3 regions of the Janthinobacterium sp. NFX145 genome follow, and region 3 is predicted to be linked to each of the others. Evidence: predicted binding sites of a transcription regulator. Region 3 holds the regulator's gene; each other region holds the start of a gene.
The links. Region 3 encodes FNR, which switches genes on or off when oxygen is low (the NO sensors DNR and NnrR bind a similar motif). Its sites were predicted from a motif close to TTGATNNNNATCAA; they were not measured.
Positions count from the first base shown of each region.

Region 1: a site for FNR is predicted at 4,030-4,043, ahead of ACPJXG_RS03000 (KamA family radical SAM protein). Genes of this name have one in related genera too.
Region 2: a site for FNR is predicted at 2,420-2,433, ahead of ACPJXG_RS19635 (universal stress protein). Genes of this name have one in related genera too.

Region 1 covers NZ_CP187360.1:681,829-688,526, reverse strand. Annotated here, with positions in the region: gene ACPJXG_RS03015 (carboxymuconolactone decarboxylase family protein) at 1-381, opposite strand, end outside; gene ACPJXG_RS03010 (fumarylacetoacetate hydrolase family protein) at 381-1,229, opposite strand; gene ACPJXG_RS03005 (MFS transporter) at 1,174-2,523, opposite strand; gene ACPJXG_RS03000 (KamA family radical SAM protein) at 2,526-3,890, opposite strand; gene ACPJXG_RS02995 (cache domain-containing protein) at 4,172-4,630, shown strand; gene ACPJXG_RS02990 (methyl-accepting chemotaxis protein) at 4,699-6,393, shown strand; gene ACPJXG_RS02985 (DNA-3-methyladenine glycosylase) at 6,390-6,698, opposite strand, start outside.
Region 2 covers NZ_CP187360.1:4,391,530-4,398,227, reverse strand. Annotated here, with positions in the region: gene ACPJXG_RS19650 (amino acid ABC transporter ATP-binding protein) at 1-245, shown strand, start outside; gene ACPJXG_RS19645 (glycine zipper domain-containing protein) at 348-914, shown strand; gene ACPJXG_RS19640 (hypothetical protein) at 1,089-1,448, shown strand; gene ACPJXG_RS19635 (universal stress protein) at 1,470-2,336, opposite strand; gene phbB (acetoacetyl-CoA reductase) at 2,505-3,251, shown strand; gene ACPJXG_RS19625 (TraR/DksA family transcriptional regulator) at 3,418-3,798, opposite strand; gene ACPJXG_RS19620 (VOC family protein) at 3,909-4,328, opposite strand; gene ACPJXG_RS19615 (hypothetical protein) at 4,409-4,879, opposite strand; gene ACPJXG_RS19610 (hypothetical protein) at 4,864-5,682, opposite strand; gene otnI (2-oxo-tetronate isomerase) at 5,771-6,571, opposite strand.
Region 3 covers NZ_CP187360.1:6,338,428-6,345,125, reverse strand. Annotated here, with positions in the region: gene ccoN (cytochrome-c oxidase, cbb3-type subunit I) at 1-234, shown strand, start outside; gene ccoO (cytochrome-c oxidase, cbb3-type subunit II) at 250-864, shown strand; gene ACPJXG_RS28515 (cbb3-type cytochrome oxidase subunit 3) at 866-1,069, shown strand; gene ccoP (cytochrome-c oxidase, cbb3-type subunit III) at 1,062-1,982, shown strand; gene ccoG (cytochrome c oxidase accessory protein CcoG) at 1,985-3,367, shown strand; gene ACPJXG_RS28500 (FixH family protein) at 3,422-3,946, shown strand; gene fnr (fumarate/nitrate reduction transcriptional regulator Fnr) at 3,950-4,708, opposite strand; gene ACPJXG_RS28490 (response regulator) at 4,948-6,698, shown strand, end outside.

The sequences.
Region 1 (6,698 bases), 760 kb from region 3:
AAAGTCGTGCACGGCTTGCTCGTCTTCTTTGAGGGCAAGCGGCACGCGCCGTTCAGCGATGGCGTCCACGGCCGCTTGCGCGATGCCGTTCTGCACGGCGAGCGGCGCGTGGATGGCCCACTCGACTTGCTGGTCCCACTGGCGCGCCGTCACGAGGATCGCCAGTTCCGACAGGCGCGTGCCGATGGCGCTGCGGTAGCGCAAATACTCTCCCATGCGCTGCGCCGTTTCCATCAGCTCGGGGCTGCGGATCAGCGGCACGAAGGGGCCGTACAGCGCCCCGCGCGGACCATCGATGATGGCTTGCGCGGCCGCGCGCTGCTGCTGGTCAAGTTGGTCCAGCGGCAGCGGCGGCAAGCGGTCGATATCGCTACCGGCCATCAGGCAGTCCAGGCGACCACGTCCTGCTGCTGTTCGCCCAGACCAGGGATGCCCAGGCGCATGCTGTCGCCTTTTTTGAGGAAACGCTGCGGCTTGCGGCCCTGGCCCACACCCGGCGGCGTGCCCGTGGCGATGACGTCGCCCGGTTCCAGTGTCATGAATTGCGACAGATAGCTGACGATCTGCGCCACCGTGAAGATCATGGTTTGCGTATTGCCAGTCTGCATGCGCTTGCCATTGACTTCCAGGTACAGGTCCAGGTCTTGCTCATCGATAATTTCATCGCGCGTCACCAGCCACGGGCCGATGGGGCCAAAGGTGTCGCAGCCCTTGCCCTTGTCCCACTGGCCGCCCCGCTCCAGCTGGAACGAGCGTTCGGAGATGTCGTTGACGACGCAATAGCCGGCCACGTATTTCAGGGCGTCTTCTTCGCTCACGTATTGCGCGCGTGTGCCGATGATCACGCCCAGTTCCACTTCCCAATCCGTTTTTTTCGAACCTTTTGGCAACACGACATTGTCGTCCGGGCCATTCAGGCAAGTAATGGCCTTCATGAAGACGATGGGTTCGGCCGGAATCGGCATGCCGGATTCGGCCGCGTGGTCCGCGTAGTTCAGGCCAATGCCGATGAACTTGCCGACTTTCGCCAGCGGCACGCCGAAGCGTGGATTGCCGCGCACCAAAGGCAAGGTCTTTTCGTCGAGCTTGGCCAGCTTGCGCAGGGCCTTGTCGGACAGTTGTGCGCCGTCAATATCGGCAATCACGCCGGACAGGTCGCGCAGTTTGCCTTCTTCATCGATCAGGCCCGGTTTTTCCTTGCCTGGACGTCCATAACGAACGAGTTTCATAGTCTTCCTTGGAGTTGATCATTGCCGCTGTGCAGGCTGCCATTTTACCGGATGGTCCGGCACGCCTGCAGCGGTGAATGAAAAACATCGCAAGTCCCGGCAGTTGCAAGGCCGCCAGCACGCCAAACGCCACCTGGTAGGCCTGCGGCGGATACTGCTGCTGGCTGTTCAGGGGCCAGCAGCCGAGGATCAGGCCAAAGCCCGCCTGTACCAGGAAGGCGCCCGTGAAAATGAGCAGATTGAGGCAGGTGGCCGCCCTGCCCGTCAAGCTGGCCGGCATGCTTTGCGCGACGATCGCATATTCGAGGCCCGTCACCGTGCCCAGCAAGGTAAACAGCACGGACAGCAACGGCAGGCTGGGCACCACATTGCATGCCATCGCCACTTGCACGGCGACAAACAGGACGATGCCGGCGCCCGCCACTTGCATGGGTTCAATCGCGCGCCGCCCGGCCCATTCCGTCAGCATGCCCATGCCGATGGCGCCGAAGATGACGGCCGCCATGCCCAGGTACAGCAGATACGCCACATTGTCGTCGGACAAGCCGCCCACGTCAGCCAGCCAGCGGCCTATCCATAAACCCTGCACGCCAAAGAACACCGTGTGCGGCAGCAGGATCAGCGCGATGGTGCGGCGAAAGGCCGGGTCACGATAGACACTCCACACGCTGACCTTGTTCACCTTGTTCATGGTTACGGCAGGCGCGAACATGGCCGGCGACAGCAGGCGGATCAGCAAGCCGATGGCCAGCGCCGCCAGCGCCAGGCCCAGGAAAACGCCGCGCCAGTCCGTATAGTGCAGGGCCAGCTTGACGGGCATGGTGGCCGTGGCCGCGCCCAGCCCGCCCACGGCGATCAGGTAGCCATGCACGGAAGGCAGGCGCGCTGGCGCGATGGCGCACGAGATCGCTTTCACGGCGGCCATGAAACAGCCGCCCAGGCCCGCCCCCATCAAGGCGCGCGCCCACATCAGCTCGGCAAAGCTGTGGCCCCGGCTGAACAGCCACACGCCCAGGGCCGCCAGCGCCAGCAGCCACAGTTGCACCGTGCGGGGGCCGTAGCGGTCCAGCGCCATGCCAACCGGCAATTGCACCAGCGCAAAGGCGAGAAAAAAAGCGCTGGTCAGCAGGCCCAGCTGGGCTGGCGTCAGGGCGATGGCGCCCAGCAACTCGGCCGTCAGCACGGCATTCACGCCGCGTAGCAGGCACGACAGGTAATGCCCGAGCGCGAACGGCAGGAACACGAGGCAAAACACGGCCACGCCGGAGCGGGAAGAAGCGCCGGCGCCGTGCATGCTCAGGCGGCCTTTGCCAGACGGATGACTTTATGCGGCACGTGCGGCACAGGCTCATCCGTTTCAAAGAAAAACTTGTCGTGGCCAAAGGCCGGCTTCAGATCGTCCATCCACGTCGCTTCCGCATCGAATTTCGCATAAAACGGCCGCCGCACCCAATCCGGATTGCGCGCCTGCAAAAACTGCAGGGCAAACAGTTTTTCGCCATTGATGGTGACGATGCCGTCGATCACGATCTTGCCTGGAAACGCACTCATGGACGGCCCACGCACCGTGCGCGACAGGCCCGACACCATCTGGTAGGCGGCCTGGAAAATCTCGTGCGCCTTCGCCAAGGGCAGCTCGAAATAGCCGCGCGGCCCCGTGTCGCGCTCGACGAACATGTAATACGGAATCGCCCCCAGGCGCGTGCCCGTCTGCCACAACTCGGCCCAGCTTGCCGGATCTTCATTGATGTGGCGGATCAGCGGCCCCTGCATGCGCAAGGTGGCGCCCGTGGAGACGATGCGTTTCACGGCTTGCTGGGCGATGTCCTGGCGTAACTCGACGGCATGACTGTAATGGCCCATCACGGCCAGGTTCTTGCCCGCCTTGACGATGCGCTCGAACAGGCGCATCAAGTCGTCCGCATCGCGGTCCGAGACAAAGCGCTGCGGCCAATACGCCACCGCCTTGGTGCCGATGCGAATGTTCTGGATATGTTCCAGGCCCGGCGCCAGCAGCGGCTCCAGGTAGGCGGCCAGTTGCCGCGTATTCATGATCATCGGGTCGCCGCCCGTGATCAGCACGTCCGTCACTTCCGGATGCAGTTTCAGGTAGGCGGCCAGCTCATGCGATTCGCGCGCATCGAACTTCATGTCGTCCATGCCGACGAACTGGGGCCAGCGGAAACAGAAAGTGCAATACGCGTGGCAGGTCTGGCCCGCGCTGGGGAAGAACAGCACCGTCTGCGCATATTTATGCTGCAGGCCGCGCACGGGCGCATCGTTGACGCGGGGCACGTTGTGCGTCATCTGGCCGGCCGGATGGGGATTCATACCCAGGCGCAAGCCATGCACATACGCATCGATGGCCGCCTTGTCCTGCTTGACCAGCACCAGGTCGCGCAAGTGCGCGTACTGCTCGGGCGGCAGCATGTCGCGGTGCGGAAAGACGAGGCGATAGATGGGGTCGTCAGGAATGTTGTTCCAGTCGATCAGCTGATCGAGCACATATTCATTGGTGCGAAACGGCAAGACGTGCGACACCACTTGCACGGCTACACGCTGCTCTTCCGGCAGCCATTCCCACTGCCGCGCCTGTTGAATGGTCTGCCGCGTATACGGCTTGAACTTGGGTGAAAACGGCTCGGTAATGGGTGCGGACACGATAAGCTCCTTGCCTGTAAATAGCGATAACTTGCATGAAATCAGCCCTACATCGTCCAATTCCAGCCTCTTCCCCCTCATACCAGACCCGCCCGGCATGCTGTGAAAGTCATCATAATTCTTGCCGCTCGGAACCAAATTGCTACATATCAACAAGCCGTCGATACGTTGCATGCTGCCTACAAGCAACACCTTAGTTTGTTCCATCGCAATTTGAGGGAAGCGTCGGCGACGTAAATTACGACTTGGCAACATATCCCTCGATATCACAAGGAGCTTTCATGAAACGCTTATTCACGGGTAGCCTGCTGTGCCTGGCATTTGCCGGCGGCAGCGTCAGTGCCGCCGTCGAACCAACGGAAAAAGACGCCATCGCCATGGCCGAACGGGGCGCCGCCTTCATGAAGGCGCATGGCAAGGAAGAAATGATGAAGAAAATCACGGCGAAAGACCCGGACTTCGTGCAGGGCTCGCTATACGTGGACATGCGCGACATCAAGACGGGCATCGTGCTGGCCCACCCCATCAATCCTTCCATCGTGGGCAAGGATTTGACGGATGTGCCCGATGCGAATGGCAAGAAATATCGCCGTGAAATCATTGAACTGGCGCAAAAACAAGGCAAGGGCTGGGTCGATTACCAGTACAAGAATCCCACCAGCGGCAAGATCGAACCGAAGACCACATACATCCTGCGCGTCAACGATGTGGTGCTGGAAGCGGGGATCTACAAAAAATAAGGCGGGGGCGGCGCGCATGCACACCGCGCGCCGCCTGCGGTGTGAACAGCCATAGCCAGGAGTCAAGCATGCTCAATCAATTACGCATCGGACCAAAATTATTGCTGGCGCCCATACTGGTCTTGCTGTTGCTGATACTCAGCTCGACCGGCGCATGGTATGGCATGGTGCGGCAAAATGCCTCACTGGAAAACATGGTGCGGGTGCGCATCACGCATTTGAAGGCGGCCGCCGATGTACTCGGCGAGGCCAGGCAGGTGCATGGCAATATGTACCAGTTGCTGTCATGGACGAATGGCAGCTTCGCCAAGGCCCGCCTCGATGCACTTGAACAACAGATCAAGGCGCGCCACGCGGCCATCGGCACCCAGCTGACCACGCTGCGTTCCACAGCCACGGGCGCCGAGCGCACTTTGGTCGATGCGGCCATCGCGGCGCTGGCCGGCTATCGCAAGGCCGTGCTGGAAACCATGGAAATGGCGCAGATGGATCAATCGATCGCCACCAATTCCATGCTCAAGGCGGAAACCCAATTCGGCCAGTTCAATACGCAGCTGGCGCAACTATCGGCCCTGGAAACGACCCTCAGCAGCCAGGCCCATGCGACGGCCAGCGCCGAGTTTCGCACCCTGGGCTGGAGCCTGCTGCTGACGGTGCTGCTGTCCATCCTCGTCTCCATCGTCGTGACCATGCTGGTGCGGCGCGCCATGCTGGTGGAAATCCGCGGCATTGCCGACGCCGTGCAAGACCTGGCGGCGGGCAAGCTGACGGCCGGCGCGCCCAAGCAGGGCAATGACGAAATCGCCGCCACCTCGCGCGTGCTGGACCAGACCATTGCCCACCTGAACCAGACCTTGCGCACCATCATGGATGCCGTGCAATCGATCGACACGGCCTCGCACGAAATTGCCACCGGCAACCTGGATTTATCGGCGCGCACGGAAATGCAGGCCAGTTCGCTGGAAGAAACGTCAAGCGCCATGGAAGCGCTGACGCAAGCCGTCAATGACAACGCCGACAATGCCCAGCTGGCTTGCGAGCTGGCGGGACAAGCATCCACCCTGGCTGTGCAAGGGGGAGCGTCGATGCAGCAGGCGGTGACGACGATGGCGACGATACGCGCCAATTCGCGCCAGATCGTGGATATTATCGGTGTGATCGACGGTATTTCCTTCCAGACCAATATCCTCGCGCTGAACGCGGCGGTGGAAGCGGCGCGCGCGGGCGAGCAAGGCCGCGGCTTTGCCGTGGTGGCGTCCGAAGTGCGCACCCTGGCGCAGCGCTCGGCGCAGGCGGCCAAGGAAATCAAGACCCTGATCGCCACCTCGGTGACCACCATCGATGGCGGCAGCGTGGCCGTGCAGCAAGCGGGCGACAGCATGGGCGCCATCGTGGCTTCGGTGCAGCAAGTCAATGAAATCATCCAGCGCGTGAAAGAAGCCAGCGCGGAGCAGGCGTCGGGCATCACGGAAGTAAATCAGGCCGTCACGCAAATGGATGATGTCACCCAGCAAAATGCGGCCCTGGTGGAGCAGGCGGCGGCAGCGGCGGCCAGTTTGCAGGACCAGGCCGTCAAATTGTCGGCGGCAGTCAGCGTGTTCACCCTGGACCAGCGCCCCGCCGCGCCGAGCGGCCACACCGAAGAAGAAGCGTTCCGGCATCCGGCCAGTGCGCAGCAGGACCGGCGCGCACTGCACAGCCCATTGCGCGGCAAGTCCGCCTTGCCAGGCACAAACACAACGCCGCAGCGCCGGCGCAGCTAGGCGGCTGGCGCGCGCATCGGTTTGCTTAGATAGCGCGAGCCGGCCAGCACGAAACGCCACGGCGTGTCCATCGCCTTGGAAATGCCGATGCGCAAACCCGCCTGCACCGTCACCTCTTGTTCGCGGGGCAACAGCATGTACGGCGGCGCATCAAGCGCCAGCCGGTTGTGCATGTGCGTGACACCGAGCGCCTGGCACACCTTGCCCGGCCCCGAGCACAGCAGCCGCGCATCGTCGACGCCGCGCCGCTCGCGCATGATGTCGAGGCCCTCCAAGGGTTCGATGGCGCGGATCAGCACGCCCGC
Region 2 (6,698 bases), 1.9 Mb from region 3:
TGGATCCGGAAATGGTGGGCGAGGTGCTGCAAGTGATGCGCGACCTGGCGCAGGGCGGCATGACGATGGTGTGCGTGACGCATGAAATGGGCTTTGCGCGCGAAGTGGCGGACCGCGTCTGGTTCATGGACCACGGGCAAGTGCTGGAACGGGCCACGCCCGAGGATTTCTTTACGCGGCCGCAACATGCGCGCGCACAACAATTCCTGTCCGATATCCGCAGCCCGTTCGGCGTGAGCACATGAGTGAGTGGCTGTGTGCGTAAACGAACGGTATTTCACGGCCGGTGAGCGCACGCTAGAGGAGTGGCGCATGGTGCGCCAGCAGCCGATCAGGAGGGCCGTATCATGTCACGCATCATCGCAGGTCATTTTCAGTTGCAGGAACAGATCGACGCCGCGCGCGCGGCCCTGAACCAGGCGGGCTTTCCCGACAGCCGCATCAGCGCCTTCTTTGTCAACCAGCCGGGGCAGCACGACTTGCATGCGCTCGGCGGCGACCGCGACATGTCGCCGGGAGCGAAAGAGACGCCGGAAGGCGTGGTCGAGGGCGTGGCTGTCGGGGCCGCCGTCGGCGCGGGCATCGGTGCGGCCACGACCCTGGCGACGGGGCCGCTGGGCCCGGTGGTGGGGGCGCTCGTGGGCGCCCACGTGGGCTCGCTTTACAGTTTCAACAAGATGAAGGATGCAGGCGAGGCCGAAGCAAATAGGGACCGGGATGGCGAAAACCGCCGCCAGCCACGCCATCCCGGCATGCTGATCGCCGTGGCGCTAGGCGGCCCCGACGAGCGCGAACGGGCGCTCGAGGCGTTGCACCGGCTGGGCGCCGAGCATATCGAGGAAGCGGAAGGCACGATCGCCAATGGCGACTGGCATGATTTCGACCCGCTCAGCATTCCCGTGCTGGTGGCGTGAATTCATAAATTCCGAGCTGCATGAAATTTAGGTATGATCCTTGTTAGTATTAGTAATTATTGGTAAATAATGCCGACAGGGATAGTTTCCGCGCGCCCATAGTGACACTGGACCAAGGTGACTGCCCGTAGTACTTGCCTCGCATGCTAACGAGTATGGATAGGAGGGCGCGTCATGACACAGGCATGGTTCATTCTGACACGGGCCGATGGGCGCGACATCTGCGCGCCCTCGCCGGCACAGCTGGCCGATGCGCTGGCCGAGGTCTACCGCGGCGGCGGCGCCACGCCCGATGGCAGCCCGGCCGCCGTCCTGTTGCGTTTCGGCTACGACGACGGCTTGATGTATCAGGTCGAGGTCGCTAGCGGAGGCGAAGTCACTTTCGAGGAGTGGTCGGACCGCGATTGTGAAATCGCCCTGGCCACGCCGCGCCACATGTCGGCCCTGCCGCAGGACGACGCGCTGCAGCTATGGCAGTGGCTGGCGCAGCGCCAGGTGGCGAAGATCCGCAGCCAGCCCTGGCAGGGCGGCTAACCCTGCCGTTTTTCCAAAGGTCTAGTGCGCCATCAGCACGGGGATCGTCATGCTTTGCAGAATCGTGCGCGTGACGCCGCCGAGGATGGTTTCGCGCAGGCGCGAATGGCCATACGCTCCCATCACCAGCAAATCGGCCGACAGGTCGGCCGCCTGCGACAGCAGCGCTTCGCCGATGTCGCCGCGCCGCACGCCACCGCCATCGAGCAAATGCAGCCGCGCTTCCACGCCGTGGCGCGCCAGGTACTGCGTCAGTTCGGCGCCCGGTTGTTCGCCGTGCTCGGCGGCATGCACCTGGGCGTCGAAGATGGCCACGTGGACTTGCCCGGCGCGCTGCAGCAGGGGCAGGGCGGCGCTCACGGCGCGGCTTGCTTCCTTGCTGGCGTTCCAGGAAATGAGCACATTGCGCGCGGCTGCCGGCGGCGCCAGCAGGGGCAGCGGCGGCGCATACGGCACGATCAGCACGGGGCGGCCCGAATGCAGCAGCACATAGGCGGGGAAGTCGCGCATCACGGACGGCGATTTATCCTTGGCATTGTATTGGCTGATGACGACCAGGTCCGCATAGCGGGCCAGCAGGCTGATGCCGCCCGCCGCCTCGTCGTCGAGCACGCGCTGCTCGAACGAGGCGACGCCGGCCGCGCGCACCTGTTGCTCGAAACCGTCGAGGGCGCGCGTCGCCCGTTCCCTCAGGAAATTCAAATGCAAGCTCAGGTTCGGGTCGGCATCGAGGTCGGGCTGGTTCTGGTACAGCAGCCGCGACACGCCCGTCAGCGCCACGCCCGTCAGGTGGCCGCCGCAAGCCTGGGCGATGCTGGCGGCCGCGTCGATGCGGGCGGCGCGCCCCGCGCTGTCGTCGATGTGGAGCAATACGGTTTTATATGTCATGGCCTGTCCTCTCGCTGTGCGGTAGCGGTCATTCTGGCACAGTCCGGGGTGCCGGCCGCGCACGACTGCATCAGCCTGAGCACTTGATTTGGCGCAAGGCTGCCAATAAAAACTGCTCCTACACTTGATGCCACGCAGAACAACCATAACAAGCGGGGAGAGACAGTCATGAAGGAACAAAAGGTAGCGCTGGTCACGGGTGGCATGGGCGGCCTGGGCACGGCCTTGTGCCGCCGCCTGCATGGGGCGGGCTTTGCCGTCGTGGCGGCGCATACGCCGGGCAATGCGCGGGTGGCAAACTGGCTCGAAGAGCAGCAGGCGCAGCAGTATTATTTTCATCCGCTGTCCCTTGATGTGACGGATTTCGCCGCCTGCAGCGAGGCCGTGGCCAGCGTGCTGGCGCAGTTCGGCAGGGTTGACGTGCTGGTCAATAACGCCGGCATCACGCGCGACCAGAGCATGCGCAAGATGGAATTGCCGCATTGGGCCGAGGTCATGCGCACCAATCTCGACAGCCTGTTCAACATGAGCAAGCAGGTGCTCGAACCCATGCTGGCTAACCGCTGGGGCCGCATCATCAATATCTCGTCCGTCAACGGCCAGAAGGGCGCGTTTGGCCAGTGCAACTATGCGGCCGCGAAGGCGGGCGTGCATGGCTTCAGCAAGGCGCTGGCGCTGGAAGTGGCGCGCCACGGCATCACCGTCAACACGGTCTCGCCCGGCTACCTGCGCACGCAGATGGTGACGGCCGTGCCGGCCGATATCCTGGAAACGAAGATCCTGCCGCAGATCCCCCTGGGGCGCCTGGGCGAGCCGGACGAGGTAGCGGCCCTGGTCACTTACCTGGCATCCGACGAGGCGGCATTCGTCACGGGCGCGAATATCGCCATCAATGGCGGACAGCACATGAGTTAAGCAAGCGTGCCGCTTGCACATAGGCATTGGCAGTAGAGGAGACCCGTCCACCCAGCCGGCGCACAGATGCTGGCGCAGGACGGCAGGCAATGGCAGTCACGCTGGAAAACACGGGGCAGGGCAGCGATGCCTTGCCCTTTGTTGTTGCGCCGCCGTTATGCTCTCCTCACGGCACCGGGCGCCGGGCTTTTTCCAGCCGCGTCTGGCAATCGATGCACAGCCGTGCTTCGGGACGCGCGTTCAGGCGCGACAGGCCGATGGCTTCGCCGCAGTTGTCGCACAGGCCATAGCTGCCATCGGTAAACCTGGCCAGCGCATGCTTGATGATGGCCAGCTGGGCCAGGTTGTGCTCGGCCGCTTCGCTGACGAGGGCGTTCAAGGTGCGCACGCTGGCGTTGTCGGCCGGCGAGGCTTCGACTTCATTGAGCAGCGAGGCGCGCGCATCCGCTTCGGCCGCTTCGTTCCCGATCTGTTCCAGCAACGCCAGCTTGCGTTGCTCCAGCACGCCCTGCAGGCGTTGCAGCTGGTCTTGCGGCAATCCATTCATGGTTGTCACCCGGTAGAGGTTACTTCCATCATGGTAGTCCAAGATTGGCTGCTCTGCTTGCGCTACCACCCGCGCCGCGTTTGACGCGGCGCAGGCGGGCAGGGGCCATTCTATGCTGGTTCTTTGAGGCAGTTGACCATCCAGGCGACGCCGAACTGGTCTTTCAGCATGCCGAAGCGCTTGGCCCAGAACGTTTCCTCCAGGGGCATCTGGATGTTGCCGTCACGCGCCAGCGCGTCGAAGACCCGTTCCGCCTCTTCCGGCGTATCGACGGTCAGGCAGATCGAGCTGCCGTGCATGCCCTTGGCGCCATCTTCGCCGCAGCCGCCGTCCGAGCCCATCAGCATGGTCGGTCCCAGCTGCACCGAGCCGTGCATGATCTTGTCATACCAGTCTTCCTTGACTTGCTCCTGCATCGGCGTGCCGCGATACGGCATCAGGCACAGGTCGGTGCCATGCAGGTGCTGGCGGTAGTATTCCAGCGCTTGCGCGCAGTTTCCATCGAATTGCAAATACGGTTCGATACGCATGTTGGTCTCCTCTGGTCGTCCCGCAGGCACGATTGCCAGGCGGGGACGTCCCAGTATAGGCGCTCGCCGGCCGATTTCAATCAGTCCGGCGCCATCTCTTGCAGCCGCTCACGCACCTTGCCCAGGGTACCCAGGATGCGTTCGGGATTGCCTGCAAGCACGGCGCTGCCCAAGTGCAACAAGCTCGTCGCCAGGCTGATCCAGTGCCGCACGTCGTCGTTGCGGGCGATGCGCAGGCGCACCGTGTCGAGCAGGCCGCTGAGCTGGCGCTGCGCCGTGTCCAGGCCGGCCACCGTGTGCCCGGCCGCATCGGCATACAGCTGGTTGGCTTGCTGGCGCAAGGCCACTTCCAGGGCGAAGACGGCTTGCGCCTGGCTGTGGCTGATGCCACTGTCTCCCTGGCTGGCGCGCCTGCGGATGGCGCGCATGACGGCGCCGTGCAGGGTGACGGCCGCCTGCGACAGGCTGTCGGCCAGTTGCTCGACGCGCATGGCGCTGCTGAGAGCCGCTTCGCGCCGTTCGCTGCGGCTTGTGCCTACCGATCCGTCCATCTTGCCTCCGTGGTGGTGAGGGCGGCGGCCAGCTGCGCGTGTTCGCGCCCCAGTGCCGCCAGTTGCCGGCGCGCCAGGGTATGGCGCAAGCCAAGCAGGCGGTATTCCTCGGTTTTGTTTTGCTGCATGTTTTTCGCCAGCACGGCCAGCAGGCGCTGCGGCGGCGTGTCCGCATACGCGATTTCCACATCGAGCAAGCCGAGCACCATGTCGCGCTCGTTATCGCCGCTCTTGTCGTACAGCGCCAGCAAGCTGTCGAGCGCGGCCAGCAGGGCTTGCAGCGGCGCATCGCCCTCGTGCAGCACTTGCGCCAGATGCGCCCGCTGGCTGGCCGCGCCGCCCAGGCGCGACAATTGCTGCAGCAGCAAGGTGTAGGCGCTCACATGGCGGTCGTCGATGCCGCTGCCGGGCCAGGCGCGGATGGCGGCGCCGGCGCCGGCCAGTTCCGGCCGCACGTCATATGCATCGGTATCGGCCAGCCGGCCCAGCGCCTGCAGGTACAGGCGCACGGCTTGCGCCAGGCGTGCCACGTCCGCCTGCGCGGCGCGGCGCTGCGCATCGAGCGGGCGTTCGCGCGCGTCTTCGGCCGGCGACAGATAAGGGCGGGCGCGCTGGTAGCTGTCGACGTGGCGCTGCGACAGTTCGCCGAAGGCGGTCAGGGCATCGGTGCCGGCGGCCAGCGCGCGCACCTGCGCCAGCTCGGGGCGCGCGGTGGCGCAGCCGCACAGCAGAATCGCCAGGCAAAGGTGCTGGCAGAGGTTCAGGCCAAGGGCGCGGCAATGGCGGGCGGGCAGGGAGGACACGTGACCTCTCGACAGGAAATACTGTATGGAAAGGTATTGTCGTGCCGGCCTGCGCCGCCCGCCTTGTGCCGGCGCAAGCGCGCTGCGATCAGGCGCCGATTGTGCCCGCTGTGCCTATCAATTGCTCGCGCCAGCCCAGTCCGGCAACGGTGTCGCTGGCGGGACGGTATTCGCAGCCGACCCAGCCTGCGTAGCCGACCTGGTCGAGCAGCTTGAACAGATGGCGGTAGTTGATCTCGCCCGTGCCCGGTTCATGGCGGCCCGGCGTGTCGGCGATCTGGATGTGGCGGATCAGGGGCAGCAGGGCGCGGATGGTGTTGCTCAGTTCGCCCTCCATGCGCTGCATGTGATAAATGTCGTATTGCAGGAAGATATTGTTGCGCTGGCAGTCGGCGATGATGTCGGCCGCCTGCTGGCTATGGTTCAGAAAGTAACCGGGCATGTCGTAGCGGTTGATCGGCTCGATCAGCACGTTGATGCCATGCGGACGGCAGGCGTCGGCCGCAAATTGCAGGTTGCCGATCAGGCTTTGCCGCGCCCGCTCCAGGCTCATGCCGGGCGGCACGATGCCGGACATGCAGTGCAGCTGTTTCGCCCCGAGCGCCAGCGCGTAATTGAGCGCCAGTTGCACGTTGTTGCGGAATTCCTCGCCCCGGCGCGGATCGCAGGAAATGCCCCGCTCGCCGTGTTCCCAGTCGCCGGGCGGGAAGTTGAAGACGGCCAGCTGCAGATGGTGGCGTTCCAGCCGCATGGCGATCTGCCGCGCCTCGACGGCATAGGGAAACAGAAATTCGACGGCATCGAAACCCGCTTCCCTGGCGGCGGCAAAGCGGTCGAGGAAGGGCAGTTCGGTAAACATCATGCTGAGATTGGCAGCGAAGTTCGGCATGGCGGCACGCAGGTCAATAGGATGGACACTATCCTAGCCCAATTCGGCAATCGGTGGCGTGCATAAAAAAACCGTTCCAGAAACAAGTCCTGGAACGGTTTTTATTGCTGCGATACGCTTACCCGTG
Region 3 (6,698 bases):
ATCGCCGGCGTGATGCAGGGCCTGATGTGGCGCGCGGTCAATCCGGACGGCACCCTGACCTACACCTTTGTCGAGAGCGTGAAAGCGACGTATCCGTACTACGTGGTGCGCGTGGCCGGTGGCCTGCTGTACCTGTCGGGTATGTGCATCATGGGCTACAACACCTGGATGACCTTGCGCGGCAGCAAACTCCCCGTCGCCCGCATTCCGGAACTGAACGCGGCGCACGCCTGATAGGAGCATAAGCAAATGAAATTTTCACATGCATGGATTGAGAGAAACCCCTGGCTGCTGATCGCCCTGGTCACGGTAGTGATCAGCATCGGCGGCGCCGTCGAGATCGTTCCCCTGTTCTTCCAGAAGAGCACGACGGAGCCGGTCGCCGGCCTGAAGCCGTATTCGCCGCTGCGCCTGGCGGGCCGCGACATTTACGTGCGCGAAGGCTGCTACAACTGCCACTCGCAGATGGTGCGTCCGCTGCGCGCGGAAACGGAACGCTATGGCCACTATTCGGTCGCTGGCGAATTCGTCTACGACCATCCGTTCCAGTGGGGTTCCAAGCGCACGGGGCCCGACCTCGCCCGCGTGGGCGCGCGCTACAGCGACGAATGGCACCGCACGCACTTGAACAACCCGCGCGACGTGGTGCCCGAGTCGAACATGCCGTCCTACCCCTGGCTGGCGAAGACCAAGCTGGTGCCTGACGAAATCATGCCGAAGATGCGCGCCCTGAAACGCCTGGGCCAGCCGTACAGCGATGAAGAGATCGCCGCCGGCCCCGCGCAGCTGCAGGACAAGACGGAAGAAGACGCCCTGGTCGCCTATCTGCAAGGCCTCGGTACATTAATCAAAACAAGGAATTAGCATGGCAATCGAAAACCTGTTTGACAGCGCCAGCAGCGTCATGACGGTGGTTTCCTTTACGACGTTCGTGGGCATCCTGTGGTGGACGTTCAGCCGCAGCAACAGCGACTTCGACGCGGCGGCACGCCTGCCGTTCGCCGACGACGCGCTCGACTATCCGGCCGAGGCCGAGATGAACCTGGCGAAGGAGCATCACCATGGCTGACTTTACCAATGGCTTCTGGAATATCTACATCGTCGTGCTGTCCCTGCTGGGCATCATCGGCTGCGGCGTGCTGCTGTACTCGCAGTCGAAAATCAAAGTGGTCGAGGGCGCCCCTGCCGACGGCACCACGGGCCACGTCTGGGACGAGGACTTGAAGGAACTTAATACGCCGATGCCGCGCTGGTGGATGTGGTTGTTCTACATCACCATCGTCTTCGCGCTGGCCTACCTGTTCCTGTATCCAGGCCTGGGCAACTATGCCGGCAGCCTGGGCTGGAAATCGACGGGCCAGTACGAGGAAGAGCTGAAGAAGGCGGAAGCCGACTACGGTCCCCTGTTCAACAAGTACCTGAGCCAGGACTTGAAGACGGTGGCCGCCGATCCGCAGGCGCAAGCCATCGGCCAGCGTCTGTTCCTGACCTATTGCGCGCAATGCCACGGTTCGGATGCGCGCGGCAACAAGGGCTTTCCCAACCTGACGGACAAGGACTGGCTGTATGGCGGCGAACCCGACATCATCAAGACCACCATCCTGCACGGCCGCAATGGGCAGATGCCACCGATGGGCGCCGCCCTGGGCTCCGAAAAGGATGTCGAGAACGTGGCCCATTATGTGCTGAGCCTGTCCGGTTCGACCTCGGATCCCGTCAAGTCGGTGCTGGGCAAGGCCAAGTTTGGCGCCTGCATGGCCTGCCATGGTGCCGATGCCAAGGGTAACCAGATGCTCGGCGCGCCGAACCTGACGGACAAGACCTGGCTGTACGGCGGCAGCGCCGACACCATCATGGAAACCGTACGCAAGGGACGCAGCAACACCATGCCTGCCTTCAGCGATTTCCTCGGCGAATCCAAGGTACATGTGCTGTCGGCGTATGTCTGGAGCCTGTCGAATCCGCAGGCACCCGCCAAGTAAAAATGGAACCTCAAGTCATCAAGATGTATGCGGCCCGCGAGCAGATCTACCCTCGCGAGGCCAAAGGACGCTACGCTACCTGGCGATGGGTATGCGTATGGCTTACCCAGCTCGCGTTCTACGGCTTGCCGTGGTTGACCTGGAATGGCAGGCAAGCCCTGCTGTTCGATTTGACCACGCGCAAGTTCTACATTTTCGGCGTCGTGCTGTGGCCCCAGGATTTCATCTATCTGGCGGCCCTGCTGATCATCTGTGCGTATTTGTTGTTCCTCGTCACGGCCATTGCCGGGCGGGTGTGGTGCGGGTTCTCTTGCCCGCAAACGGTATACACGGAAATTTTCCTGTGGGTCGAACGCCGCATCGAGGGTACGCGCAGCGCGCGCATGGCCCTCGACAAGCAGGGCCCCTCCGTGCGCAAGGCGTTCAAGAAGACGGCCAAGCACCTGGCATGGGGCGCCATCGCCCTGTGGACGGGCTTTACCTTTGTCGGCTACTTCACGCCGATCAAGGAACTGGCGCAGTCGGTGACCACCTTGAATTTCGGTCCCTGGGAATGGTTCTGGGTCTTGTTCTACAGCCTGGCAACCTACGGCAACGCGGGCTGGCTGCGCGAGCAGGTGTGCAAATACATGTGCCCCTACGCGCGCTTCCAGAGCGCCATGTTCGACCAGGACACGCTGATCATCACCTACGATGCCAAGCGCGGCGAACCACGCGGCGCCATGAGCAAGAAGGCCGGCAACAACGACAAGCTGGGCGACTGCATCGATTGCACCCTGTGCGTGCAGGTGTGTCCGACCGGTATCGATATCCGCAACGGCTTGCAGTATGAATGCATCGGCTGCGCCGCCTGCGTCGATGCCTGCAACAGCGTGATGGACAAGGTCGAGCGGCCACGTGGCCTGATACGCTACAGCACCGACCATGCGATGGAAAACAACTTCAATTCGAAGCAGATACGCCAGCGCGCCATGCGCCCGCGCGTCCTGATCTACACTTCCATCCTGGCCCTGATCATCATCGCCGTATGTACGTCGCTGGCCCTGCGCACGCCCCTGAAAATGGACGTGATCCGCGACCGCGGTTCGATGGGACGCGAAGTGGAAGACGGCATGATCGAAAACGTCTACCGCCTGCAGATCATGAACACCTCGGAGCAAAGCCAGCATTTCAAGATCAGCGCTTCCGGCTTGCCGGGCCTGACCTTGCTGACGCGCGAAGAAGTGACCTTGCAGCCGACGGAAACGCTGGGCTGGCCGATCCGCCTGCGCGTGCCGCACGGCGTCGGCGAGAAGGGGTCGAACAAGATTGCGATCGAATTGCAATCGCTGGACAACCCCTCGCTGCATGTGCGTGAAAGCGCGGTATTCATCGTGCCGCGTTAAAGCAGGAAGGCCGGTCCCCGCATGGGGACTGGCCGTTTACACAGGAGAATCACCATGTCCGACAGTCTGAAACTGCAAGCCCCCGCCGATCCCTGGTACAAGCATCGCTGGCCATGGCTGCTGATGATCGGTCCCGGCCTGTCCGTGGTCGTCGGCAGCTTCATGGGCTATATCGCGTTTACGCAACCCGATGCGCTGGTGGTGGGCGACTATTACAAGCAGGGCAAGGCGATCAACCAGGATTTGAAGCGCGACACGATCGCCAGCGACCTGGCGATGGCTACCAGCTTGTCCTACGACGTGGCGTCAGCGCGCCTCAGTGGTTCCGTGCACAGCTTCGGCAAGGCTTACCAGGGTCCGCTGCAGCTGCACCTGGCGCATGCGACCCTGCCGGAAAAGGACATCAAGCTGCTGGTGCGGCCCGATGCGGCCGGCAATTTCTCGGTGGCGCTGCCGATGCTCGAGCGCAGCCGCTGGCAAGTGCTGGTGGAAAACGACAAGCGCGAGTGGCGCCTGTCCGGCATCTGGACCTGGCCGCTGCAACGCAGCATCGCGCTGCACGCCGACGAAGAGCTGTAGGCCTTATTTGCAGACGTCGGTACCGGCCGTGATGGCCTTCAGTTTTGCCGGCTGCAAGATTTCAATTTCTCGGTTCGAGACGCGCAGCCAGCCTTCCTTCTTGAATTTCGACAATAAACGGCTGACGCTTTCGATGGTCAGGCCCAGGTAGTTGCCGATTTCCTCGCGCGACATGCGCAGCTGGAATTTGCTGCTCGAATAGCCGCGCGCTTCGTAGCGCGACGCCAGGTTGACGATAAAGGCGGCAAAACGCTGCGTCGCCTGCATATTGCCCAGCAACAGCATGACGCTTTGCTCGCGCGTGATTTCCTGGCTCATCATGCGGTGGAAATGGCGCAGCAGGGTCGGCATATTGCCCAGCAATTGTTCCAGGCTGGAAAACGGGATTTCACACACTTCGCTGTCTTCCAGCGCCACCGCATTACAGTGGTGGCGGTCGGCGCTGATGGCGTCCATGCCCAGCAGTTCGCCGGCCATCTGGAAGCCCGTCACCTGCTCTTCGCCGCCCGGATTGATCTGGTACGTCTTGAAGTGCCCCAGGCGGATCGCGTACAGGTTCTGGAACGAGTCGCCGATGCGGAACAGCGAGGCGCCGCGCACGATCTTGCGGCGGCGGCCGATGATCTGGTCCAGCCTGTCCATGTCGCCCATATCGAGGCCCATCGGCAGGCACAATTGATGCATGCTGCAGGTCGAGCATCGCGCACGCAACGCTTCCACGTTCACTGTAGGCAAGGTTGGAGTGAGTAGCGCTTCAGTCATGTCGGTACCTTTTAGAAAATGCAACAACAAGTTTACTGCATACAGGGTTGCCGTGTGCCAATTTCACGGCAATTTCGCTGAATAAACGACGTTCCGACTTTAATTATATGGCAACATCGTCAAAAGCCCATGCGGGGAGGGCAATTTGCGCGGCGCCGCTTGCCAAGCTGGGGCATTGATAGGAAAATTCCTGACAGCATTACTTGCCGCCTGTGCCGCCCGGTACTGAAAAGGAAATCATGAAGCCTCTCGGCATCAAAGCAAAAGTCGCGCTGGCCACCAGCCTGACCTCGATCGCCATGATCGCGCTGGTCACCATGATCCAGGTGCAGCACATGCGCGACGATTTCACTAAAGTACTGCTGAGCCAGCAGTCATCCCTGATCAGCCGTACCGCTGCCGAGCTCGACGACAAGCTGGGCATGCTGCTGCAGATCGTCACCCTGACGGCCCGGCAGCAGCCGCCGGAACTGATCGCCCGGCCCGCCCAATTGCGCGAATACTATTCGCGCCGCTCGATGCTGGTGCTGTTCGACGACGTGCTGGTGCTCGACGCGCAAGGCGCCGTCGTGGCCGACATGCCGGAAGTGCCGGGGCGCGCCGGCATCAACGTCGCCGAGCGCGAGTATTTCCAGACCGTCCTGCGCACGCGCCAGCCCATGATCACCGAACCGATGCTGGGTAAATCGAGCGGCATGCCCATCGTGCAGATGGTGGCGCCCGTGCTCACCGCCGATGGCCAGGTGGCCGGCGTGGTGATCGGCGTGCTGCGCCTGTACAAGGACAACCTGCTGGGGCGTTTGCGCTCGGAAAAGGTCGGCAAGAGCGGCTATTACTTCATCCTCACGCGCGGCGCCGTGCCGCGCTACGTGCTGCACCCCGATACCAGCCGCCTGCTGCAGCCGCGCCAGCCGAACGCCAACCTGACGACGACCCAGCTGCTGAAGGAAGATGGCGAAGGCAGCATGGTCAGCACCAACAGCCGCGGCATCACGGCAGTCAACAGCTTCAAGCGTTTGAAATCGGTGAACTGGCTGCTGGCCACCTCGCTGCCCGTCGCGGACGCCTTCGAACCGTTCGATGGCGTGCTGTACCGGCTGGTGCTGTGGAGCATCCTCGCCTCGCTGCTGGCCGCCTTTGTTCTGGGCTGGGTCACCGTGCGCCTGCTGTCGCCGCTGGTGCGCCTGCGCGACACCCTGCTGGCCCTGCGCACCAGCGGCAGCCGTTTTACCCCCGTGCCGGTGCAGCAGCGCGACGAGATCGGCGAACTGACGGAAGCGTTCAACGGCCTGATGAGCGAGCGCGACCGTCTGCAGCAGGAACTCGAATCGCGCGCGGCCGAACTGGAGCAGGAACGCGACCGGGCCGAGGCGGCCAACCGCGCGAAAAGCGATTTCGTGGCCAACATGAGCCATGAAATCCGCACGCCCCTCAATGCCGTGCTGGGCATGGTGTATTTGCTGGGCAATACCAGACTCGACACGGAACAGCGCAAGTATCTGACCATGGTCAGAGTGGCGGGCCAGTCGCTGCTGGGCATCCTCAACGACGTGCTCGACTATTCGAAGATCGAGGCGCGCCGCATGGAATTGTCGCCCGTCGAATTCGACCTCGACGAAGTCATGAATACCCTGGCCACGACGATGACGATGAATGCGGGCGAAAAGGAACTGGAACTGGCCATCGCCGTCGAACCCGACGTGCCGCGGCGCCTGGTGGGCGACGCCCAGCGCCTGCAGCAAATCCTCGTCAACCTGGCCGGCAACGCCATCAAATTTACCGAGAGCGGCGAAGTGGTGGTGGCCGTCAGCCTGGCCGAGAGAGAGAGCGGCCGCGCCTGGCTGCGCTTCGAAGTGCGCGACACGGGCATCGGCATGACGGAACTGCAGCAACAGCAGCTGTTCGCCGCGTTTTCGCAGGGCGACCAGAGCATCACGCGGCGCTTCGGCGGCACGGGCCTGGGCCTGGCCATCAGCAAGCAGCTGATCCA